4 regions of the Streptomyces sp. NPDC006691 genome follow, and region 1 is predicted to be linked to each of the others. Evidence: riboswitches for the same ligand, from Rfam matches in the RefSeq annotation. Region 1 holds a riboswitch; each other region holds the start of a gene.
The links. Region 1 has a riboswitch for cyclic di-AMP ahead of ACFYNP_RS21430 (M23 family metallopeptidase). Riboswitches for the same ligand answer to the same signal wherever they lie in the genome.

Region 1 (5,815 bases):
CCGGCACCTTCGTCACCGGGACGGCGTGGCCCGGCGGGGTGGTGCCGCTGTGCCGGCCGCCCTTGACGACCACGACGGGCTTCGCGGCGGCCGTGCGGCGGGCCAGGCGGGTGAACTTGCGCGGATTGCCGATGGACTCCAGGTACAGCAGCACCACATCGGTGTCGGGGTCCTCGTGCCAGTACTGGAGGAAGTCGTTGCCCGACAGGTCCGCGCGGTTGCCGGCGGAGATGAACGTGGACAGGCCCGCGCCGCGCCGGTAGAGGCCCGACAGGAGGGCGATGCCGATGGCGCCGGACTGGGTGAACAGGCCGATGCGTCCGGCCGGCGGCGCCTCGGGGGCGAGCGAGGCGTTGAGGCGCACGCCGGCCGCGGTGTTGATGACGCCGAAGGCGTTGGGGCCGATCAGGCGCATCCCGTAACTGCGGGCCTGGCGGACCAGGGCGCGCTGGCGCTCGCGGCCGCTCTCGCCGCTCTCCGCGTAGTCGGCCGACAGGACGACCAGGCTCTGGACGCCGTGCTCGCCGCAGTCCGCGACGGCCTCGGGGACCCGTTCGGCGGGCACCGCGAGGATCGCCAGATCCACCGGTTCGCCGATCGCGCCGACGGAGGCGTGCGCCGGGACGCCCTCGATCTCGTGCGTCCCGGGGCCGAGCGCCTTGTTCACCGCGTACGTGCGGCCGGTGAACCCGGCGTCCAGGACGTTGCGCAGCACCGCACGGCCGACGCCGCCGGGGGCGCGGCCGGCGCCGACGACCGCGACCGAGCGGGGCGAGAGCAGGCGTTGCACGGAGCGCGCCTCGGCGCGGTGCTCACGGGCGCGCTGCACGGCGAGCGACTCGGCGGTGGGCTCCAGATCGAGGGTGAGATGGACCGAGCCGTCCTCGAAGGACCGCTTCTGCTGATAGCCGGCGTCCGTGAACACCTTGATCATCTTGCTGTTGGCGGGCAGCACCTCGGCCGCGAACCGCCTGATCCCGCGCTCGCGGGCGACCTCCGCGATGTGTTCGAGCAGCGTGGAGGCCACCCCCCGGCCCTGGTGGGCGTCCTGCACCAGGAAGGCGACCTCGGCCTCGTCGGCGGGGGCGGAGGCGGGGCGGCCCTGGGCGTTGATCCGGTCGTAGCGGACGGTCGCGATGAACTCGCCGCCGACGGTGGCCGCGAGACCGACCCGGTCGACGTAGTCGTGATGGGTGAAGCGGTGGACGTCCTTGGCGGAGAGCCGGGGGTAGGGCGCGAAGAAGCGGTAGTACTTCGACTCGTCCGAGACCAGCTCGTAGAACGAGACCAGGCGCTCGGCGTCCTCGGTGGTGATGGGCCTGATGCGCGCGGTGCCGCCGTCGCGGAGCACCACGTCGGCCTCCCAGTGAGCGGGGTACGCGGGGTCGGACGCCGTCGTCATACCGAAAGCGTACGGGTCGCGGGGCCGTACGGGTCGGGGCAAGGTGGGGAGGGCCGATCGGCGGCACACTGGGGCCTAAGGTCGGTACGAGCACCGCACACCCCGTGAGAGACTGGTCTAGACAACCGTCAGAGATTTCGAAGGGCAACACCATGGCTGAGCGCCGCGTCAACGTCGGCTGGGCCGAGGGCCTGCACGCCCGCCCCGCGTCCATCTTCGTCCGTGCCGCCACGGCTGCCGGAGTCCCCATGACGATCGCCAAGGCCGACGGCAACCCGGTCAACGCCGCGTCCATGCTCGCGGTGCTCGGCCTGGGTGCGCAGGGCGGCGAGGAGATCGTGCTGGCCTCCGACGCCGAGGGCGCGGACGCCGCGCTCGACCGGCTGGCCAAGCTGGTCGCCGAGGGCCTTGAGGAACTCCCCGAGACCGTCTGATCCGGTCGGCAGCACGCCGCCGGCAGTACACCGAAGGACCGCGGAACCCGCATGCGGGTTCCGCGGTCCTTTTGTCTTTCCCGTGAATTCCGGCGCGCGCCCATGAGGGCGCATCAACCGTCCCTTCCGGTGCGCGCCCATGCGAAGGAACGCGGGGCCGCCCCTTTCCGGACCGGACAATGCGGCTTTCCGCGCAGGGCAATTCGCTTTCCAGGCAGCGCGATGCGGCGCTTCCCGATCGCTTTCTTTGTATACGGCCCCGCCGTTAAGCGCGGGCACTCGCCGTGTTGACGGGATGTTGCGGAGTTCTCACGGGTGGCGCCGTGCGCAGCCGATGGGCGGAAAAGGACCGCTCGGCGTGCAGGGCCGTGAGCGCGCGGGCGCGTTCGGCGTCGCCGCGGGTCACCGCGTCGGTGATCGCGCCGAGTTCGGCCCACGCCTCGGTGGGACTCGCCGGCGACTCGACCGCGTACATCCAGGCCACCTTGTGCCGCAGCTGCGTGAGCATCGCGATGAGTCCGGGGCTCGCGGAGGCCTGGGCGAGCGTCTCGTGGTACCAGCCGCCGAGCGAGCGCAGATCCTCGCCCTGGCCGCGCCTGGCCCGGTCCTGACCCAGTCTCACCAGGCCGCGCAGCACCTTGAGATGGGCCTCGGTGCGGCGGCGCGCGGCCCGGGCGGCGGCCAACGGCTCCAGCAGGACGCGCAGTTCGAGGAGATCGGCGGCCTCCACGTCCGTCGGCTCGGCCACACAGGCGCCGGCATGTCTGCGGGTGGTCACGAATCCCTCGGACTCCAGGGTCCGCAGCGCCTCGCGGACCGGGACGCGGGAGACGCCGTAACGACGGGCCAGGACCTCCTCGGTGAGCCGGCCGCCGCGCTCGAAGACACCGGTGACGATGTCGTCGCGTATGGCCGTGCATACCGAATGCGCCGGAATGCGCATGGCGAACCTCCGCTTCATTCCCCGCGGAACGCGGTCGACCAAGGCTTTTTCGCGACCCTATTGCAGGCCGTGTTAATTCCGGGTGACGGGCCGGAACCAAGGGATATCTTTTGGCCAATGCCGAAGGCCCCCGGCTCGGTGCCGGGGGCCTTCGGGATGCGCGGGGGTGCGCCGGGGACGGCTCAGACGCCGACGCCGTGCGAGCGCAGATAGGCGATCGGGTCGATGTCCGTGCCGTACTCCGGCCCGGTGCGGGCCTCGAAGTGCAGGTGCGGGCCGGTGGTGTTGCCGGTGTTGCCCGACAGGGCGATCTGCTGGCCCGGTTCGACGGACTGGCCGACGGAGACCTGGATGACCGACAGGTGGCCGTACTGGGTGTACGTGCCGTCGTGCATCCGGATCACGATGTTGTTGCCGTAGGCGCCGCCGTCACCGGCCTCGACGACGGTGCCGAGACCCACCGCGTGGACCGAAGTGCCGATCCCCGCATGGAAGTCGATGCCGGTGTGGCTGCCGGAGGACCAGAGCGATCCGCCGGTCTTGTAGCCGGTGGACACATAGCTGCCGGATATGGGGGCCACGAACGTGTTGAGGCGCTTGCGCTCCGCCTCGCGCGCGGCGCGCTCCTTGGCCTCGCGCGCCTCCTGGGCACGCTGCTCGGCCTTGCGCTGGGCGGCGGCCTCGGCCTCGGCCTGCGCCCGCGCCTTCGCGACGGCCTGCTTCTGCGCGTCGGCCTGGGCACCCAGCTGGTCGGCGATCGAGTCGCCGATGACGATGGCCTGGCTGAGACCGGTGTCGGTGGTGCTGCCCGGGGCGGCGACGGCCGGGGAGGCGAGGGTGCCTACGACTCCGGCGGTGGCCAGGGTGGCGATGCCCGCGATGTTCGCGCTGCGGCGCGTCATGCGGCTGGGCGCGCGGTGCTTCCCGGTGGCACGGGTGAACGCCATGTAGCGGCGGTGTCCTTTCCTTCCATCTCGCCTACCGGGTTAGCTGACGGGTTCGGAGCAGGAAGGTCTCCTACGGGCTCCTCCGCGGGCGGAGGCGTCCGATTCACCCCAGGGACTGAGTGGGTCCCCGGCTCCCCTGGCTCGCGCCATCGGGGACTCGGCGATCACTGTCCGGTGCCGCGGCTGCGACGGGTGGTGACGGACAGCGGGAACGACGCTAAACGGCTCGTCTTTCAATCACCAAACACACACAGGTTTTTGTAGCGCACGCCACATGACAGACAGGCAACCTCCCCAATAAACCGGACATACGGGAGGACCCCGGCGGCGCGTCCGCCTCCGGGGTCCTCCGCGTCCTCATCCGTCCCGCGCCCCGCCCGGCGGGCCGGGGGCCTCAATCAGCCCGTGACGACGGTGACTTCGCCGATGCCGAGCGCCTTGACCGGCTCCGCGATCTGCGCCGCGTCGCCGACCAGGACCGTGACGAGCCGGTCGGCCGGGAAGGCGTTGACGACGGCCGCCGTCGCCTCCACGGTCCCGGTGTCCGCGAGCTGGGCGTACAACTGGGCCTGGTAGTCGTCGGGCAGGAACTGCTCGACCTGGTCGGCCAGCGTCCCGGCGACGGCCGCCGCGGTCTCGTACTTGAGCGGCGCGACCCCCACCAGGTTCTGCACGGCCGTCTCGCGCTCGGCGTCCGTGAGCCCCTCCGCGGCGAGCTTGCGCAGCACCTTCCACAGGTCGTCCAGGGCAGGACCGGTGTTCGGGGTGTCGACCGAGCCGGTGATGGCGAGCATCGAGGCGCCGCCGTCCGGACCCGAGCGCAGCACCTGGCCGAAGGACCGCACGCCGTAGGTGTAGCCCTTCTCCTCGCGCAGCACGCGGTCCAGGCGCGAGGTCAGGGTGCCGCCGAGGCAGTACGTGCCGAGCACCTGGGCCGCCCAGACCCGGTCGTGGCGGTCGGGGCCGATACGGCCGATGAGCAGCTGGGTCTGGACCGCGCCCGGGCGGTCCACGATGACGACCCGGCCCCGGTCGTCGGCGGTGATCGGCGGGACGGGGCGCGGCTCGGCGGTGTTGCCGGTCCAGTCGCCCAGGGTGTCCGCGAGGATCGCGTCGAGGTCGGTGCCCGCGAGGTCGCCCACGACCACGGTGACGGCCGTCGAGGGGCGCACGTACGCCTCGTAGAAGGCACGCACCGCGGCCGCGTCGATGGCGGCGACGGTCTCCTCGGTGCCCTGGCGGGGCCGGGACATGCGCGAGGACGCCGGGAAGAGCTCCTTGGCGAGCTGCTTGGCGGCGCGGCGGGCCGGGTTGGCCTGCTCGTGCGGGATCTCGTCGAGCCGGTTGCGCACCAGGCGCTCGATCTCGGAGCCGGCGAACGCGGGGGCCCGCAGCGCCTCCGCGAGCAGCGAGAGCGCCTTGGGCAGCCGGGAGACCGGCACTTCGAGGGAGACCCGGAGGCCCGGGTGGTCGGCGTGCGCGTCGAGCGTGGCGCCGCAGCGCTCCAGTTCGGCGGCGAACTCCTCGGCCGAGTGCTTGTCGGTGCCCTCGGTCAGGGCGCGCGCCATGATGGTGGCGACGCCGTCCAGGCCCTCGGGCTCGGCGTCGAGCGGGGCCGCGAGGAACACCTCGACGGCGACGACCTGCTGGCCCGGCCGGTGGCAGCGCAGCACGGTCATGCCGTTGGCGAGCGTGCCGCGCTCGGGGGCCGGGAAGGCCCACGGGGTCGCGGGGCCCGCGGTCGGCTGCGGGTGGAACTCCATGGTCACGACAGCGTCCGTCACTGGCCCGCCTCTTCCTCTTCGTTGCCTGCCTCGGGTGCCGCGGTGGGCTCGTACACCAGGACCGCCCGGTTGTCGGGGCGCAGCGTCGCGGCGGCGACCGCCCGGACCTCCTCGGCGGTGATGTCCAGGACGCGGTCCACCGCGGTCAGGGCGAGCTGCGGGTCGCCGAACAGGACGGCGTAGCGGCACAGTTCGTCGGCGCGGCCGGCCACGGTGCCGAGCCGGTCGAGCCATTCGCGCTCCAACTGGGCCTGGGCGCGCTCCATCTCCTCCGCGGTGGGGCCCTCGGCGGCGAACCGCGCGAG
Region 2 (5,815 bases), on a different contig from region 1:
GAGCAGTTCGTCGTCGGAGGTCGCCAGTACGGCGAGTGCCTCTTCGCGGGTCGGCAGTTCGCGCCGCAACCCCTTGTCCACCAGCGTGTTCAGCAGGTCCATGGCGCCGATCTTCGCGCACGGCACCGCCCGCGGCCAAGGTAGGGATCCCACAACACAGCCCGTTGGAGGTGTGTGTATCGCCACACCATGCCCGGGCATGGCAGCGGCTAGGGTCTGTCGGCAGCCTACAAAAGGGACTCCACCATGCCGCGAGCGCCGTTCGACTGGATCGACGCGGAATCGGAGCGCCGCGAGCGCGCCGGTCTGGTCCGCACCCTGCGCCCGCGCGCCGCAGGGCAGGACCTCCTGGACCTGGCGGGCAACGACTACCTGGGCCTCACCCGGCACCCGGCGGTCGTCGCGGGCGCGGCCGGGGCGGCCCGCCGCTGGGGCGCGGGCGCCACCGGCTCGCGCCTGGTCACCGGCACCACCGAGCTGCACGCGGAACTGGAGCGCGAGCTGGCCGATTTCTGCGGCTTCGAGGCCGCCCTCGTCTTCTCCTCCGGGTACGCGGCGAACCTGGCGGCGCTCACCGCGCTCGGCCCGCACGGCTCGCTGATCGTGTCCGACGCGGGCAATCACGCCTCCATCGTGGACGGCTGCCGCCTGGCCCGGGCCCGTACCGAAGTGGTGCCGCACGCCGAACCCGAGGCCGTCCGCAAGGCCCTGGACGCCCACGGCGGGCCCGGGCTCGTCGTGACGGACTCGGTGTTCTCGGTGGACGGGGACGCCGCTCCACTTCACCCACTCGCCTTCGCCTGCCGGGAGTTCGGGGCCGCTCTGGTCGTGGACGACGCGCACGGGTTCGGGGTGCTCGGCGAGGGGGGCCGCGGCGCGCTGCACGCGGCCGGGCTCGCGGGCGCCGTCGACGCGGTCGCCACCGTCACCTTGTCGAAATCGCTCGGCAGCCAGGGCGGCGCGGTGCTCGGCCCGGCCCGGGTCATCCGTCACCTGGTGAACGCGGCCCGCACCTTCATCTTCGACACCGGCCTCGCTCCGGCGGCCGTGGGCGGCGCGCTCGCGGCCCTTCGACTGCTGCGTACGGAACCGGAGTTGGCGGACCGGGCCCGTGCCGTCGCGGCCGAGCTGCACACCAGGATCACGGCCGCCGGCCACCAGGCGGTACGCCCCGACGCCGCGGTGGTCTCCGTGCGGGCCCCCTCGCCCAGGGCCGCGGTCGGCTGGGCCGCGGACTGCCGGGCGGCCGGGCTCGTGGTGGGCTGCTTCCGTCCCCCCTCGGTGCCGGACGGCATCTCGCGGATCCGGCTGACCGCGCGCGCGGACCTGACGGAGAGTCAGGTCGACATGGCGGTGGGCGCGATCCTGAGGACCGCGCCCACGATGTGACGATCCGTCAACTCGGCTGCGTGACGGTGGAGACGAAGCGTTGCCAGGCGGGTGCGCCGAAGAGCAGTGCGGGCCCGTCGATCCGTTGTGAGTCGCGTACGGCAAGCAGCTCGCCATTGAGCCGGGCCGTCTCGACACAGTTGTTCATGCCCACGCTGCGGCTGCTGCGCCGCCAGGTGGCACCGGTGAGGGATGTGCTGGAAGGAACGTGCGCAGGGCGTGCGGACATCATGCCTCCCCACTCGCCCGACCTAGCCCGGTCCTTCCCGGGCCGTCCTGGCGATGAGATCCAACGATTCCGTGGAGGAAAGCGCGAGTGCCTGGACGGTCTGGAACGCGGCACTGTACGCCTCAAGGTCTTCTCTCCGCTCCAGATAGAGGCTACTCGTCAAGTGGTCGATAACAACCACATCCAGATCAGAAATGGCCGGAAATGAAAACATAATGAAAGGGCCGGTGAGCCCGACATAGCCGCCGCGCTGGAACGGAATGACCTGTAACCGCACATGCGGCAGTGAGGCCATATCGAGCAGATGCCGCAATTGCTCCCGCATGGCGGCCCGGCCGCCCACCCACCGGCGCACCACCGCCTCGTCCAGGACCGCGCTCAGTGTCAGCGGTGCGTCTCCGCGCAGCACCTCCTGGCGCGCGATCCGCACCTCCACGAGCGAGTCCACCTTGTCCGGCGGCAGCCCCCGGAGCGCGGCCCGCGTCACCGCCCGCGCGTACGCCGGGGTCTGCAACAGGCCGGGCACCACCGAGGTTTCCAGAGTGCGCGCCGAACGCGCCTGCGACTCCAGGCTGATGAAGTCGCGGTACTGCGGCGGCAGCAGGCCCCGATAGGCGTGCGCCCAGTCGGCCCCGCCGCCGCCCGCCGAGTCCGCCAACGCCTCAAGCAGTGAACGGAGTTGGGGGTCACCGACTTCGTACGCGTCGAGGAGGCGGGTGACGTCCGCCGGTTTCACACCACTGCGCCCGGTCTCGATCCGGCTCACCTTCGACTGGTGCCAGCCGACCAGAGCGGCCGCCGCCCCGCTCGTGAGCCCCGTGGCATCGCGCAGTTTGCGCAGCTCCTCGCCGAGCTTGCGTCTGCGCACCGCCGGTCCATGCCCCATGACGGCCTCCTTCGCCTCCGGCGATGGGTAAGTGTGAGCCCAAATACGCTCTGCCGTCGGACAGTTCACCGCTTTGAGCGACAGATATATGCATATCTTGGTGGATCGCACCCGAGACCGGCACGATGAGTGGCACTCTGGCGCGAAGCACAATCCGAGGCCGTAGTCGTCTTCGCGAGCGCTCTTCCGCCACGAGTCAACTGCCGGTCCGGGTGGGAAAGGGACAGCGTCGCCATGGCAGACCACCTCGAAGCAACCGTCACTCTGCCGAGCGCCCCCGCCTCGGTCTCCGCGGCACGGCGGTATGTCGCCGGGGTCCTCACCGAATGGGGCCTGCCCTCCGGCGCCGAGGCCGCCGACACGGTTCGGCTCATCGTCTCGGAGCTCGCCACCAACGCGGTCCAGCACACCTTCGGCCAGTCGCCCACGTTCACCGTCGACATCCGGCTGGAACGCGAGGAAGAGCTGCGGATCGGCGTCACCGACAGCCATCCGCGCTGGCCGAAACGATTGCCCGCGGCCGTTCAGCAGGACAACGGCCGGGGCATGGTGATCATCCGCTGGCTCGCGGCCGAGTCCGGCGGCCGGCTCTCGGTCGCGCCCACGGCGGACGGCGGCAAGACGGTCTGGATCGCCCTGCCGTGGACGGCGTCGGTCCAGAGCGGCTAGCCGGCCCGCGAGGCCCGTCGGGCCCGTGAGGCGGCCCGGGCCGCCCGAGGCCCGGTCAGGCCCGTCAGGTCCGCGAGGCGCGCCCGGGAGCCCCCGGTGGGCCCGGCGCGCACCGGGGACCGTCCGACGGGGCGTCAGCCCACCCGCCCGTACCAGACGGCGCTGCTCCAGATCCGCTCCAGGCGGACCACGGCGCCGGTCTTGGGGGAGTGCCAGATGCGGCCGTTCCCGGCGTAGATGCCGACGTGGTAGACGCTGCCTCCGGAGTGGAAGAAGACCAGGTCCCCCGCCTTGCGGGCGGACGCGGTGACATGCCGGGAGCTGTTGTACTGCTGCTGCGCCGAGCGCGGCAGCTTGCGGCCCGCCTGCTTGAACGAGTAGAGCGTGAGCCCCGAGCAGTCGAAGCGGGAGGGGCCGGAGGCGCCGTACTGGTAGGGCGATCCCTTCTTCGACGCGGCCACGTGGAGCGCCCGGGAGGCCACGGCCGCGGCGCTCGCCCCGGACGTGCCGCCCGGAGCCAGCGTCGTGCCGCCCGTGATGGCGAGGGTGAGGGCACAGACGGTGCCGAGCCGGACCGTCAGGGACGGGACGTGTGTCTGCGCGGTCATGCGCAACCCTTCGTCAAACCGCCTGCGAAGGATGACCTGTCGGGTTCGGACTGGCGAAGATGCCCGGCCGCGCGAACGGCTTCACCCCGAGGGACGGCCAAGGCTCGGCCGCCCCGAAGAAATCGGGTCCTCCACTCCTGCCGGTCCACTCCTGTCGACCAGACGTCCGGAACGGCGGCAGGACTCGGCGTCCGCCCGGACCGCCCCGCCGCGGTGGCGGGGGCTTGTCGTCTCAGGGATCTTCACGCACCGACTGTCGGATTTGCGGCCCGAAACGGCTTTCTGTGAGGCTCCTCACGAGTGCCCCATTCGGGTGGACACGGGCGAATGCATGCTGCTCCAAACGGGCTTGGCGAGCCTCGTACCTGCGAAGAAGGATCGTTTCAGCACGGCGGTCACGGGCCGTAAGCGGCTCATAAGGGTCAGGGAAAAGTGCCGCCGGTGAGCCGAACGGGGGTAGCCCGTTTGGTTCGTTTCGCGCGGTGTTCGAGCGCGTCGCGTATCCCCGGCCCGCTCACAGCGTCGACTGCGGGGGGACCGCGAGCCGTCCCGCGCGCCGTTCGCCGTCCAGCACGCGCAGTGCCCGCGTCAGCGTCGGCGCGTACACCCGTGTCTCGCCCCGCGCGTGCATCAGCGTGAGGGCGTCCTTGAGCTCGGCGGCCCGGACCACCAGCGCCTGGGCCGCCCGTAGGGCTCCGTAGGTGTCATGGCCGTGGGCCGGGTTGATCCGGCCGAGCAGATCGACCACCGCGAGATAGGAGTCGATGAACTCGGCCTCGGCGCGCGTGAGCGCGGGCAGCGGCGGAAGCTCCGGTGGCAGCACGGCACCTCACCTGCCGTGCCGGGACGTCTTGCGGCTTTCGAGCACGTGGTCGGCGAGTCCGTACGCCACGGCCCCCGCGGCGTCGAAGACCACGTCCCGCTCGATGTCGGCGGCCACCCGCTCGGCGTCCTTGCCGGTGTACCGCGCCAGGAGACCGGTCAACAGGGCCCGCCCACGCAGGACTTCGGCCGCCTGGAGCTCCAGATCGGAGGGCCGGCCCCGCATCGGTTCCTCGATGGACGGCTGGCGCAGAAGCACCCGGGAGCCGGGCTGCACGGCCCGCTTGCCGGGGGTGCCGGCCGCGAGCAGCACCGCGGCAACCGAGCCCACCTGGCCCAGGCAGAAGGTCCGCACGTCACAGGTGACGAACCGCATCGTGTCGTGGACCGCGGTCATCGCGGTGAGCGAGCCGCCGGGGGAGTTGATGTAGAGCGAGATGTCCCGGTCCGGGTCCGTGTGTTCCAGGTGCATGAACTGGGCCATCACGTCGCTGGCGCACGCGTCGTCGACCGGGGTGCCGAGAAGGACGATCCGCTCCTCGTAGAGCTTGGAGTACGGATCCAGGGTGCGGATGCCGGCGGCTGTGCGCTCCTCGAACTCGGGGAGTGCATGGCGGGCGGCAGGGCGGAAGTTCATGGCGTACCTCTCCTCGGCCGGAGGGCCTGACGGCCTCTGTGAGAAACGTACAGGATGTACAGAACGCGGGGAGAGGGAGGGAGCGGCACCCTGGGAGAAGCCGCAGCTCGGAGGGTGTGCCGCTGTGAGCGAGCAAAGGATTTGCGCCGTTCCGGGCCCCTGTTGCCCGTCCGGGTTGGCGCACGGGGCGCTCTCCCCCGAGCGGCTCGCGGATGGCTAGCGTGCGTCGGCACGGGGGTCACCTGGGGAGAGGGCTCATTGAAGTGTTCTATTTCGCGTTCCGTCTCGTGCTGCTGCCGCTGCTGCGGTGGCTGTTCCGTCCGACCGTGGAGGGGGCCGGGCAGGTGCCCGGGACAGGAGCGGTGATCCTCGCGGGGAATCACCAGTCGTTCACCGATCAGTTCCTGCTCGGTGTGACGCTGCGGCGCCGGCTCACCTTCCTGGCCAAGCAGGAGTACTTCACCGGGCCGGGCCTCACCGGCCGGGCGACGGCCGCCTTCTTCCGCGCGCTCGGGCAGATCCCGGTCGACCGCTCCGGCGGGGAAGCGGCCCGGGCCGCGGTCGACACCGCGCTC
Region 3 (5,815 bases), on a different contig from region 1:
AAAGCATCGCCGAGGCGCTCGGCGGCCCGCCCGGTGTCCAGCTCAGCAGCGCAACCTACGAAGGGGCCGGCGTCGCCGGGCTCCAGATCGGTGCGGCCACGCTGCCCCCGCTCGACGGCCTCGACCTGCTGGCCGTACGCCTGCTGCTGCTCAGCCGGCCCTACGAGGAACCGGTCTCGGTGACGGCCGAACAGGTCGACGAGGCGGCGCGTGCGATGGCCCGCTGGCGGCGGGCCATCGCGGACTGGGCAACGCACCCCTCGAAGCCGATCCCCGCCGACCTCAAGAGCACGGCCCGTACCGCCCTGGACAACCGGCTCGACACCGCGGCCGTACTGCGTCTCCTGCACGATCTGGCGACGTCCGACGAGGTACCGCCGGGCGCCAAGTTCGAGACCATGTCGCATCTGGACCGCGTGCTCGGCCTCGAACTCGTCCGCGAGGTCGGCACGGTGTGAACCCGGCGGCCGGGCCGACCCGCCAACCAGCCGTCTGAGCACGGTAGTTGGCGGGGATCAGTCCTCGAAACCGCCTTCGCGCAGGGCCCTGTCGATGCGGTCGCGGTGGGCCTCCTCCCACGCGTCGAGGGATTCGGCGGCCTCCTTGGCCAGCTTCCGCCGGGCCTCGACGAGCACCTGCTCCGCCCGGGCGCGCGGGGTGACCACGACGCCCTCCTCGTCCGCCACCACCACATCGCCCGCGTGCACGCGTACGCCGCCGCAGCGCACCGGCTCGTTGAGCGGGGCCACCGCCTTCTTGGCGCCGGGGACGGGGACGACGCCCCGGGCGAAGACGGGGAAGCCGGCCGCGCGCACCTCGGCGAGGTCCCGGATCACCCCGTCGACCACGAAGGCGGCGATGCCCCGGCGCTGGGCCACTGCGCACACGTTGCCACCGGCGAGGGCGTAGTCCAGATCGCCCGACTCCACCACGACGACCGAACCGGGCTCGGCCCGGTAAATGGCCGCGTGCAGCATGAGATTGTCACCGGCGGGACAGCGGACGGTGAATGCGGGCCCGGCCGCACGAGGCGTCGGGGCCCACAGCGGGCGAATTCCGATATCCATGACCTGTCGGCGTCCCACGACGTCGGCGAGCGTCGTCGGGGGAATGTCCTTGAATTCGCTGAAGTCGTTCATTCTCTTCCTGACGGTCGGTAGTTGACGCGTGCTTATTCTTTTTCTCACCGGCCGCCGGTCGGCCGGTGCGGGTTTGACGGTACGTGACGGGGCTTGCGCGTCCCGCGAGTTGAACGGCATGGGCGGTGCCCGATGTCGTGACGGGCGCTGGGATCCGAGCGGACGGCCGCGCACGGTTCGGAGAAGAGCGCATTGATCACTGCTTCGCCTCTCTGCCGGCTCCCGCTGCCGGACCCGTGTCCCATGCCGTGGGGGAGGGGCCAGGGATCATGATCCCCGACAAGGGCCACGAGGGCGTGTGTGCTGCCGCACACAGGGGGCGGGGCCACCTTCTGCGTCCGCAATGTCCTATATAGAAGGTAATGCGTGTCGGGTTTCGTGTCGCGAGAATGTCCAAATTGGGGCTAATGGGTAGGACTCGCCTCGTTTATCGCCGGCCTCTGCGGTTGCGCCACCGGCGAGTGAATTGGGTCACGTGGGGCCCGTCGGGTCCGCGGGGTCCGTGCCGGGCATTTCGGTTCGGTTGAAAGCGAGTTGAGGGTGCCCGGCGGACCGCCCGGCTCGGGAGAATTCGAGTTGATCTATATCCGCGATCATCACTCGCGAATTCCCGCCTTGTTTCCGTCGGGGCTATTCGTCTACGTTCACCGTCAATCCGGAAGGAACGCCGAATCCTGCCGCCGTCCGGAGCCGCCCAGACACGTACGGCAGGAGCGGGGGACCCAGGTAAGCCGCCGATCCGGATTCCGGACCGGCTGGGGTGAAGTCGCGTGCATCGCGACCGGACAGCTCCCGTCCGAACCCGACAGCTCACCTCGTAGGCGACGGAGAGGAAATACACCATGCCTGCAAAGGGCAAGCACCGCCGTCCCAAGTCCCGCTCGTTCGCCCGGGGCCTCGCCGTCGCGAGCACCGGCGGCGCAGTCCTGGCCATGCCGGTGATCGGCGCGACCACGGCCTCCGCGGCCCCCGCGGCGGTCCACTCCGCCGTGGCCAAGCCGGTGGCGGCGGTGAAGGCGGCGCCCACGAGCTACGCCGTCGTCGACGGGGACTCGCTGGCCAAGATCGCCGACGCGCTCCATGTGAGCGGTGGCTGGAAGCAGCTCTACCAGGACAACCAGAGCGTCATCGGCGGCAACCCCGCGCTGATCCGCCCCGGCATGAAGCTCACCCTCGGCGCCCCCGCGGCGACCACCGCCCGCGACGCGTCCGCCGCCCGCGCGGACCGCTCGGCCCGGACGACCGACCTCACCGCGACCGCCACCGTAGCCAGCACCACCACGTACGCGAACAACCTGGACGGCTGGATCAGGCAGTCGCTGGCCATCATGGCCCAGCACGGCATCCCGGGCAGCTACGACGGCATCTACCGCAATGTGATGCGGGAGTCCTCCGGCAACCCGATGGCCATCAACAACTGGGACTCCAACGCCGTGGCCGGAACCCCCTCCAAGGGACTTCTCCAGGTCATCCAGCCCACCTTCGCCGCCTTCCACGTGCCGGGCACCTCCACGGACCTGTACGACCCGATCGCCAACATCACCGCGGCCTGCAACTACGCCGCCAAGACCTACGGCTCGATCGACAACGTCTTCGGGGCCTACTGACGGTCCTCGCGGCCGGGTGCTCCCGCGGTGACGGGAGCGCCCGGCCGTGCCGCACCTCACGCGGCCCCCAGCGCGCGCCCGGCCCTGTCATCGGCCGGGCGCCGCGCCGTTCCGGGCCAGGACGGCCCTGGAGGAGTGTCCGAACAGGGAGCGGCGCAAATTTCGTTCACCCTCCAGGGTGAACAAATCCAAGGCTGGACGTTTCTGCACACGCGTCAGTTCCTAGGGTGCTAGTGCGTCACCCCGGACCACGGTGACTGTCCGACTACCGAGCACTCCCGCACCGCGGGGGTCAGTTCTGGACCGGGAGCTGCCATGGGTTCCACCGTTCGGCCATCCGTCTCGGCGCCCGTCCCCCTTCCGCCGGGGCTGCTGCCGGACCGGTGCCGCCACGCCCGCACGTATCTGATGCGCGGCTTCACCGTCGTCGAGGTGCACGGCACCGTCGACCTGGTGACCGCGCCCGATGTACAGCTCCATCTGGACGCGGCCACCCAGCCGGCCGGCGCCCGGGTGATCGTGGACCTGCGTCCCGTGGACTTCTTCGACTGTGCCGTCCTCACCCAGCTCTGCCGGGCCCGCCGCAGGATCCGGGAGCGTGCGGGGCACCTCGGCCTGGTGTGCGTACGGCCGTGGCATCTGCGCGTCCTCGCGGCGGCCCGCCTCGATACCGTCCTGCGGCCCGCCGAATCCGTCGAAGAGGCCGCCGTCGCCGCCCTCGCCCGGTCCGGCCCGGACGTCAACCGGCGCTGAACCGGGCATGGTTGGCGTGATTGCCCTCACCGCTGCCCTTTCGTCCCTTCACCCCTGCCGCCGTGGCTGATATGCACGTACAGCCCGGCATCACGCTTCACCACCGAAGGGGTTCACGTGCACGCGCAGGACAGGCAGCAGGGCCGAGCTGTCACGCCCGGCGGACCCGTTTCGCGGGCCGGCGACCGGCGTGGGAGCGAGCGCGGGGGACCGGCGGCAGGCGGCAGAGGCTTCGGCGCGGCCCAGTTGCTCGCGCTCCAGCGGTCCGCGGGGAACGCCGCGGTGGCCGGCCTGATGGCCGAGGGCGAGGCGACCGTACAGCGCTCGGCCGTGCACGAGGTGCTGCGCGGATCCGGGCAGCCGCTGGACTCCGAGGTGCGGGCCGACATGGAGTCCAGGCTCGGTGCCGACTTCGGCGACGTGCGCCTGCACAGCGATGCCGCGGCCCAGCGCTCCGCCGCCGAGATCGGCGCCCGCGCCTACACATCCGGAAGCCACATCGTGGTCGGGCAGGGCGGCGCCGACCGCCACACCCTGGCCCATGAACTCACCCACGTCATCCAGCAGCGCCGGGGACCCGTCGCCGGCACCGACACCGGTGACGGGCTGCGCGTGTCCGACCCCTCGGACTCGTTCGAGAGGGCCGCCGAGGCCAACGCCACCCGCGCGCTCTCGCGGCCCGCGCCCGAAACGGGCGCAGACCCCGAGCCCGTCCAGCGCGACTGCGGAACGGCGGGCCACGCGCACCCGGAGGGCGCCCCGGTCGTGCAGCGGGCCGTCGGGTTCGAGTTCGAGGCACAGTGGAACGTCCGCCGGGTCGCCGACCCCGTCGCGGCGAAGGCCGTTCAGGAGCAACGGGCCGTGGAGCGTGAGCGGTTGCTCGACGCCAAGCTCCTGGACCGGGTCCTCAATCCGCACAGCCCCTACGCGAAGGAGCTGAGCGCTTCGGAGCGGAGTGAGCCGCAGGACGCGCTCAGGGCCCGCTGGTTCGACGGCGAGTTCCTCACCGAGGAGGGCGAACTCCGTCTGAAGAAAACGCAGTTGGGGCCGGACGGTGCGCAGCGCGCGGCGGCCGAGATGAGCCTGATGATCTCCAGCGAGATCTCCGAGGTCCCCCTGGTGGGCGAGAACCTCGGCAAGGGCCGCGGGCCCGACGGAGTGGTGGTGAAGGGCGACAAGTTCGACCTCACCGCGGACGCGAGTCCCTCGGGCGGTTCGAACCTGGAGTGGGTGACCGACCCGCTGAACAACGTCGCCGAGGTCGGCGGCGTCCTCGACCGCATCTCGCGGATGGCGGGCTACCTCAACGGCCGCCGGCGGGACGCGTACATCCCGTCCGAGGACGTCACCGCGGGAGGCGGCACGCCCGAACGGCAGCTGCGCATCTACCCGTTCGGCGGCGCGCTCAAGTTCGCCCCGCAGACCACCGCCGGAGTACGTCTGGACCGCCTGCCGGATCTGATCGGCTATCTCTCCGACACCCAGGAGCCCGAGGAGAAGTCCATCGGCGGTGCCGTGCGCGGGGTGTACGGAAAGCTCACCCACACCAAGGAGCGGCGTGCGCAGGCGCAGCGCGACCTCTTCGGCGGTGGCCTCGGCACGCTCCCCGCGGCCAAGGCCGGTGCGGAGCGTGCCGTGGGGGAGTTCGGGGACGCGGCTCCCGAGGGGATCTCCCTGTCGAAGGCCGACATCGGCGGTCTCACCGGCCTGGTCATGCACCTCGCCTCCTACGTGCTCGCAGGGGAGGAGCTACAGGCGGGTGCCAACGCCAAGTCCATCGCGGGCGGTCTCATGGCCCGCACCGACTTCGGGCGCCACTTCGGGCTCCTCGCGGAAGGGGTCCGGGAGTACTTCACCGCCCGTCCCGACGACTTCGTCGCCCTGGTCCTGTCGGCCGCCAACCGCGAGGGCACCGGCGGCACCAAGCTCTTCGGGGCCCCCGTGGAGCGGGGCCTGGCGAACGACCGCACCCAGACCGACATCGCCCTGACCCGGTCCCAGTGGCTGCGCGCGATCCCCCAGGGCCACGACCTCCTGAAGAACACGCAGCACCTGACGGCCGAGGAGCGGACCATGGTCGACGACGAGCCGGGTGCCCAGGCGGTCCACAAGTCGCTCGGTGCGCTGGGTGACCAGGACAACCGCACCACCGTCAAGAGCGGCGAGCTGAACCTCATGGTCGCGGAGCTGCGCCGGATGCGGGACGGCGTTCCGGCGGAGGGGCTGAAGCCGCTCGCGCTGGCCGCCTTCACACTCATCGAGCAGCTGAACGAGGGCAAGAAGCTGAAATACGCGAAGCGGGCCTGAGGTCGCCGG
Region 4 (5,815 bases), on a different contig from region 1:
TGGCCCCTGTGGGGCTTCGACATCGACGGGCTGCACAAGATCGACCCGGCCCGGATGTTCGACGGCCTCCCCGTCGTCCTGGAGATCGGCTTCGGCATGGGCGAGGCCACCGCGCAGATGGCCGCGGACGACCCCCGCACCGGCATTCTCGCCGTGGACGTCCACACCCCCGGCCAGGGCAACCTCCTCGGCCTCGCCGAGCGCAACGGCCTGAGCAACATCCGCGTGGCCAACGGCGACGCGATCATCCTGCTGCGCGAGATGCTGGAGCCGGACGCCCTCGACGGGCTCCGCGTGTACTTCCCCGACCCGTGGCCCAAGAAGCGGCACCACAAGCGCCGCCTCATCCAGCCCGAGTTCCTCTCGCTCGCCGCGACCCGGCTGAAGCCCGGCGCCGTACTGCACTGCGCGACGGACTGGGAGGAGTACGCCGAGCAGATGCTGGAAGTCCTCGACGCGCACCCCGACTTCGAGAACACCGTGGAGGGCGGCGGCTACGCGCCCCGGCCCGCGTTCCGGCCACTGACCCGGTTCGAGGGCCAGGGCCTCGACAAGGGCCATGTGGTGCACGACCTGATGTTCCGTCGCGTCGCGCACAGCGAATAGCTCACAGCGAATAGCTCACGGCGAATAGCTCGCGGCCAATAGCTCGCAGCAGCTGGCGGACGGTTCGGACCGGGCCGGGCGCGGCACGGCTCGTTGGTGCAGGCACCGTCGCGCATTGTCAGTGACCCTCGTTAGGGTCGTCTGGTGTCCTTCGAGTCGCTTCCGCATCGCCCGCCTCCCGGGCAGGCGCCCCAGCAGGCCGGGTCGGCCCTTCCGGCCCAGCCGGTTCCGGCGTGCGCGGAGGAACCCCGCTTCGACGGGGTCCCGCCGGACCGCGCGAAGTGGCGCTACCGTCCGCGCCGCGACTTCTGGCGCTCCAAGGCGGTCCGCGCGGGCGCACTGATCACCCTGCTCGCCCTGTGCGGCCTCGTCATCCTCGCGCTCGTACGGGACCAGACCGGCACCGAGGGCTTCCTGGTCGGGCTCGGGCTCGCGGTGCTTCCGGTGCCCCTGCTCGGCGCCGCGTTCCGCTGGCTCGACCGGGTCGACCCGGGCCCCTGGCGCAACCTCTTCTTCGCCCTGGCCTGGGGCGCCTGCGCCGCCGCGCTCGTGGCGATCATCGCCAACTCGTTCGCGACCCGCTGGATAGCGACGGCCACCGCCGACCCGTCGTCGGCCGACCACTTGGGCGCGAGCGTCATAGCGCCGATCGTCGAGGAGAGCGCGAAGGCGGCGGCCGTGCTGCTGCTCTTCCTGTTCCGCAGACGGGACTTCAAGGGCATCGTCGACGGCGTCGTCTTCGCCGGCTTCACCGCGACCGGCTTCGCCTTCACCGAGAACATCCTCTATCTCGGCAACGCCTTCGGCGAGGACCAGGCCAGTCACAGCGGAGGCCTCGCCTCGACGACCGCGGCGACCTTCTTCGTACGGGTCGTCATGTCGCCGTTCGCCCACCCCCTGTTCACCGTGATGACGGGCATAGGCTTCGGCGCGGCCGCGCTCGCGCCGGCCGGCAAACGGCTGCGGCGGGTGGCGTTCCCCCTGCTCGGCCTGGTGTGCGCGATGGGCATGCACGCCCTGTGGAACAGCTCGACGCTGTTCGGGGTGTACGGCTTCTACATCGTGTACGGGGCCTTCATGGTGCCGGTGTTCGGGCTGCTGACCTGGCTCGCGATCTGGAGCCGGCAGCGCGAGCTGCGTACCGTCGCCGCCGAGCTGCCCGCGTACGCCGCGGCCGGCTGGCTGGGCCCGGTCGAGCCGCTCGCGCTCTCCTCGATGCGGGCCCGCGCGACGGCCCGCGACTTCGCGCACCACCGCTTCGGCGGGAAGCGCGCGGCCCGGGCGGTCGCCGAGTACGAGGCGTTCGCGACCGCGCTCGCCTTCCTGCGCCACCGCGCGTACCGCAGCCGGGGCGCCACGGGACCGGGGCCCGACTTCGCCGCCCGCGAGCAGGAGTTGCTCCACCATCTGTGGGAGCGCAAGCCGATCGCGGGCCCGGCGCTGCTGTACGCGGCCGGAGCGACGGGACGCATCTGGGTGCCGCCGCAGCCGGGCCCGCCGCACCCCTACACCCAGCACGCGCAGTACGCGCCGTACGCGCCGCACCCGCACCCGCACCCGCACCCGCACCCGCAGTACGCCCCGTACGGACAGCCGGGCCCCGCCGCGGGCCAGGGCCCGGTCCACGGCCCGTACAACCCGTACAACCCGTACCTAGGCTGAGGCGGCGGTCAGCTCGGAGAGCTGGGCGTCGGTGAGTTCCAGGTCGGCTACCGCGAGCAGCGCCGGGAGCTGTTCGACGGTACGGGCCGAGGCGATGGGGGCGGCGACGGTGGGCCGGGCCGCCAGCCAGGCGAGGGCGACCGTGGCGATCTCCGCGTCGCGCTCTTGGGCGATCCGGTCGAGCGCGGCGAGCACCTTGCGGCCCCGCTCGGTGTCCAGGTGCTTGCCCGCGCCCTCGGCCCGCGCGCTGTCCACGCTCTGGCCGGGGCGGTACTTGCCGGTGAGGAAGCCGGAGGCGAGCGCGAAGTAGGGGACCGCGGCGAGGCCCGCGTGCGAGGCCGTGTCCTGGAGGGCGCCCTCGTAGGTGTCGCGGGAGACCAGGTTGTAGTGCGGCTGGAGCGCCGCGTACTTGGCGAGGCCCTCGCGGTCGGCGAAGTCCAGGGATTCCTGGAGCCGCGCGGGGCTGATGTTGGAGGCACCGAGTGCACGGACCTTGCCCTCGCGTACGAGCTCGTCCAGGGCGGTGACGATCTCCTCGACGGGGACGGAGGTGTCGTCGAAGTGGGTGTAGTACAGGTCGATGTAGTCGGTGCCGAGGCGGCGCAGCGACTCCTCGGCGGCGGCCTTGATGGTGCCCGCGGCGAGGCCCTCGTACTGGGGGTGCGAGCCGACCTTCGTGGCGACGACGACGTCGGCACGGTTGCCGCGGGCCGCCAGCCACTTGCCGATGATCGTCTCGGACTCACCGCCGGAGTTGCCCGGGGCCCACTTCGAGTAGCCGTCGGCGGTGTCGACGAAGTTGCCGCCGCCGGCGAGGTAGGCGTCGAGGACGGCGAACGACTGGGTCTCGTCGGCCGTCCAGCCGAAGACGTTGCCGCCGAGGGCGAGGGGGAACACGGAGAGGTCGGCGGAGCCGAGCGGGCGCAAGGAGGTCATAGCCCCCTAACCTCCGCCGCGGGCCCGCCTATTCCTACCCCTGGGGACCACCCTCCCACCGGTCGCCCGGGGTTGGTCGGCTCCGGACCCCAGAGAGGGGCCGGACCCCAGGGAGGCTCCGGGCCCCCAACCCCCGTTCGCGCCTCAGGGCAGCTCGTCCTCAAACGACTGCCAGGTGTTTATGCAGTCAGGCATTCAGGGGTTCAGGCATTCAGGGGTTCAGGGGTTCAGGCATTCAGGGGTTGAGCCCCTTCGACTGGAGCCAGGTCATCGGGTCGATGCCCGTACCGGACGGCGTGTGCACCTCCAGGTGCAGATGCGGCCCCGTGACGTTCCCGGTCGCCCCGACCCGCCCGATCACATCCCCCGTAGCCACCTTCTGCCCCACACTCACCGCGAGCGACGACTGGTGGCAGTACCAGAGCTCGCTCCCGTCATCGAGTTCGATGACCGTGCGATACCCGTACGCCCCCGCCCACCCCGCCGACTTGACCGTCCCGGAGTGGATCGCCTTCAGCGGCGTACCCGTCGGCGCGGCGAAGTCGAGGCCGGTGTGGTGGCCGGAGGACCACATTGAGCCGGCCTCGCCGAACGTCGAGGTGAGCGTGTACGAACCGACCGGCAGCGAGTAGCTGGCGGCGAGTTTGGCCAGCCGCTCCTCCTCCGCCTTCTTCGCCGCCGCGGCCTCCGCCGCCTCCTTCTCCGCGGCCGCCTTCGCCTCGGCCGCGTCCTGCTTGGCCTTGGCCTCTTCGGCCGCCTTCGCCGCCGCGGCCTTCTGCGCGGCCTCCTTCGCCTCGGCGACGGCCCCGGCCTTCTGCTGCGCGGCCTGCTGGAGGATCCGGGCGCGCAGCGCCTCGCCCGCGTCGGTGGCGCCCTGCTCGGCCTCGCTCGTGGTCAGGCCGGTCATGGTCAGCGGCGCGGCGGCGATCTTCTGCTCGGCCTGCGCGGCAGCGGTTGTGGGGCTGCTCGGGGTGTCGTGCGAGGCGACCAGCTCGCCGACGCCGGGCAGCGAGCCGAGGTGGGGCAGGTTCTCGCTGATGGAGTCGGGCAGGGATATGGAGACCGGCGGCTTGGCCTGCGCGGTGGCCATGCCGCCCGCACCGACGGCCGCGATGACGCCGACCCCGAGGACGGTGGAGCTGCGCGCGAGTCCGCCACGCTGCTTGGCGACTCTGTGTCTCCCCCGGACCGGACGTACGGACTCCTCGGTCGGGTCCCACTCCTCCCAGGTCTCGTTCTCGCCGGGTGCGTCCCCGTACAGGGAAACGGGAGGGAGGGGGGTGCCGAGGGCAGGCTCGCTGGACGCCACGGGGGGCGCTCCTTTCCTTCCTTCTCGCCTACCGGGTTAGCTGACGGGTTCGGAGCAGGAAGGTCTCCTACGAGCGCCCATGACGGACGTCCGATTCACCCCAAGTTGGTGGTTCCCCGGTTCCCCGAAGGGGATTCGGCGCAGGCGCGCGGTGCCGCCTTGGCGGCGGCTGGGACGACCGCGCTGCGTTATCGAACGTTAATAGACAGCGGGGGCGGATTCCAAGCCGTTCCCACTGATCATTAACGGCCAAGGCGTGGACTTAGTGCCCATTGCCAGGGCAAAACGGGCGAGTTGACGGCCTTTCAGAGTCGCTCGCGTCACACGCGTTTTCTGACGGTGTGTCAATTGTTATGCGCAGTGAGACCTTCCGGGCACCCACCGTGACGGCCCGGCGGAGCGCTCACCGGCCCCTCTCACGGCCGCCCGCCAGCCCCGCGCGCGACCGCTCACCGGACTCCCCCACAGCCGCCCACCGGACACCCTCACCGCCACTCGCCGGACACCCTCACGGCCACTCGCCGGACACCCCACGGCCGTTCGCCGGGCCTCACTTCACGATCGTCACCGTGCGCCGCCGGTCGGGCTGGCCCTCGGCCGGCCGGCCCACCGCGAGCAGCGCCATGTCGTCGCTCGTGCCGCCGCCCGTATAGCGGCGTACGTCGTCGACGAGCGCGTCCAGGACCTCGTCCGGGCCCGGGAAGATCGCGCCGCGGAGGCGGGTGGCGGGCTGGTAGAAGACGCCCGCCTCGTCGCGCGCCTCGGAGAGCCCGTCCGTGTAGAGCAGCAGCGTGGAACCGGGCGGGAAGGGGCGCACGTCCGAGCGGTCCGGCCACACCCCGAGGTCGGCCATGCCGAGCGGCAGCGCGGGCTCGCTCGGCACGAGCACGTCGAGGGACCCGTCCTGGTGGAGCAGGAACGGCTCGGGGTGGCCCCGGTTCACCAGGCGTACGGTGCCGTCGCCGCGCGGGATCTCGGCCAGCAGCGCCGTGGTGAACCCCTCGACCGCGTCGAGCCGGTCGCGCCGGGTGCCCTCGCGGGCCAGCGCCCGCTCCAGGCGCTGGGTCACCGCCTCCAGGGACGACTCCTGCTCGGCGGCCTCCCGGAACGCACCGATCACCACGGCGACGGCCTCCACCGCCTGGAGGCCCTTGCCGCGTACGTCACCGACGATGAGCCGGACCCCGTACGGGGTGTCCTGCACGGCGAACAGGTCCCCGCCGATGAAGGCGTCCGCCTGCGCGGCCTCGTACCGCGCGGCGACGTGGAGCCCGCCGATGCGGGACGCGGGCGTGGGCAGCA

Region 2: it holds a riboswitch for cyclic di-AMP, as region 1 does, so the genes downstream of both, ACFYNP_RS15095 (C40 family peptidase) here and ACFYNP_RS21430 (M23 family metallopeptidase) in region 1, are expected to answer to the same signal.
Region 3: it holds a riboswitch for cyclic di-AMP, as region 1 does, so the genes downstream of both, ACFYNP_RS15940 (transglycosylase SLT domain-containing protein) here and ACFYNP_RS21430 (M23 family metallopeptidase) in region 1, are expected to answer to the same signal.
Region 4: it holds a riboswitch for cyclic di-AMP, as region 1 does, so the genes downstream of both, ACFYNP_RS30725 (M23 family metallopeptidase) here and ACFYNP_RS21430 (M23 family metallopeptidase) in region 1, are expected to answer to the same signal.

Annotation. Positions count from the first base shown of each region.
Region 1 is NZ_JBIAGW010000009.1:183,210-189,024, forward strand. Features, by position in the region: gene ACFYNP_RS21415 (GNAT family N-acetyltransferase) at 1-1,402, opposite strand, end outside; gene ACFYNP_RS21420 (HPr family phosphocarrier protein) at 1,555-1,836, shown strand; gene ACFYNP_RS21425 (GntR family transcriptional regulator) at 2,102-2,779, opposite strand; gene ACFYNP_RS21430 (M23 family metallopeptidase) at 2,962-3,726, opposite strand; cyclic di-AMP (ydaO/yuaA leader) riboswitch at 3,740-3,899, opposite strand; gene ACFYNP_RS21435 (M16 family metallopeptidase) at 4,125-5,489, opposite strand; gene ACFYNP_RS21440 (M16 family metallopeptidase) at 5,507-5,815, opposite strand, start outside.
Region 2 is NZ_JBIAGW010000005.1:402,629-408,443, reverse strand. Features, by position in the region: gene bioB (biotin synthase BioB) at 1-102, opposite strand, end outside; gene ACFYNP_RS15115 (8-amino-7-oxononanoate synthase) at 247-1,389, shown strand; gene ACFYNP_RS15110 (DUF397 domain-containing protein) at 1,397-1,618, opposite strand; gene ACFYNP_RS15105 (helix-turn-helix domain-containing protein) at 1,641-2,504, opposite strand; gene ACFYNP_RS15100 (ATP-binding protein) at 2,739-3,173, shown strand; gene ACFYNP_RS15095 (C40 family peptidase) at 3,308-3,781, opposite strand; cyclic di-AMP (ydaO/yuaA leader) riboswitch at 3,786-3,981, opposite strand; gene ACFYNP_RS15090 (hypothetical protein) at 4,296-4,604, opposite strand; gene ACFYNP_RS15085 (ATP-dependent Clp protease proteolytic subunit) at 4,611-5,240, opposite strand; gene ACFYNP_RS15080 (lysophospholipid acyltransferase family protein) at 5,504-5,815, shown strand, end outside.
Region 3 is NZ_JBIAGW010000006.1:97,783-103,597, reverse strand. Features, by position in the region: gene ACFYNP_RS15950 (hypothetical protein) at 1-458, shown strand, start outside; gene ACFYNP_RS15945 (RraA family protein) at 516-1,139, opposite strand; cyclic di-AMP (ydaO/yuaA leader) riboswitch at 1,795-1,978, shown strand; gene ACFYNP_RS15940 (transglycosylase SLT domain-containing protein) at 1,982-2,746, shown strand; gene ACFYNP_RS15935 (STAS domain-containing protein) at 3,062-3,499, shown strand; partial or broken gene ACFYNP_RS15930 (DUF4157 domain-containing protein) at 3,617-4,273, shown strand.
Region 4 is NZ_JBIAGW010000019.1:19,472-25,286, forward strand. Features, by position in the region: gene trmB (tRNA (guanosine(46)-N7)-methyltransferase TrmB) at 1-606, shown strand, start outside; gene ACFYNP_RS30715 (PrsW family intramembrane metalloprotease) at 751-2,268, shown strand; gene ACFYNP_RS30720 (aldo/keto reductase) at 2,260-3,204, opposite strand; gene ACFYNP_RS30725 (M23 family metallopeptidase) at 3,440-4,513, opposite strand; cyclic di-AMP (ydaO/yuaA leader) riboswitch at 4,524-4,664, opposite strand; gene ACFYNP_RS30730 (PP2C family protein-serine/threonine phosphatase) at 5,064-5,815, opposite strand, start outside.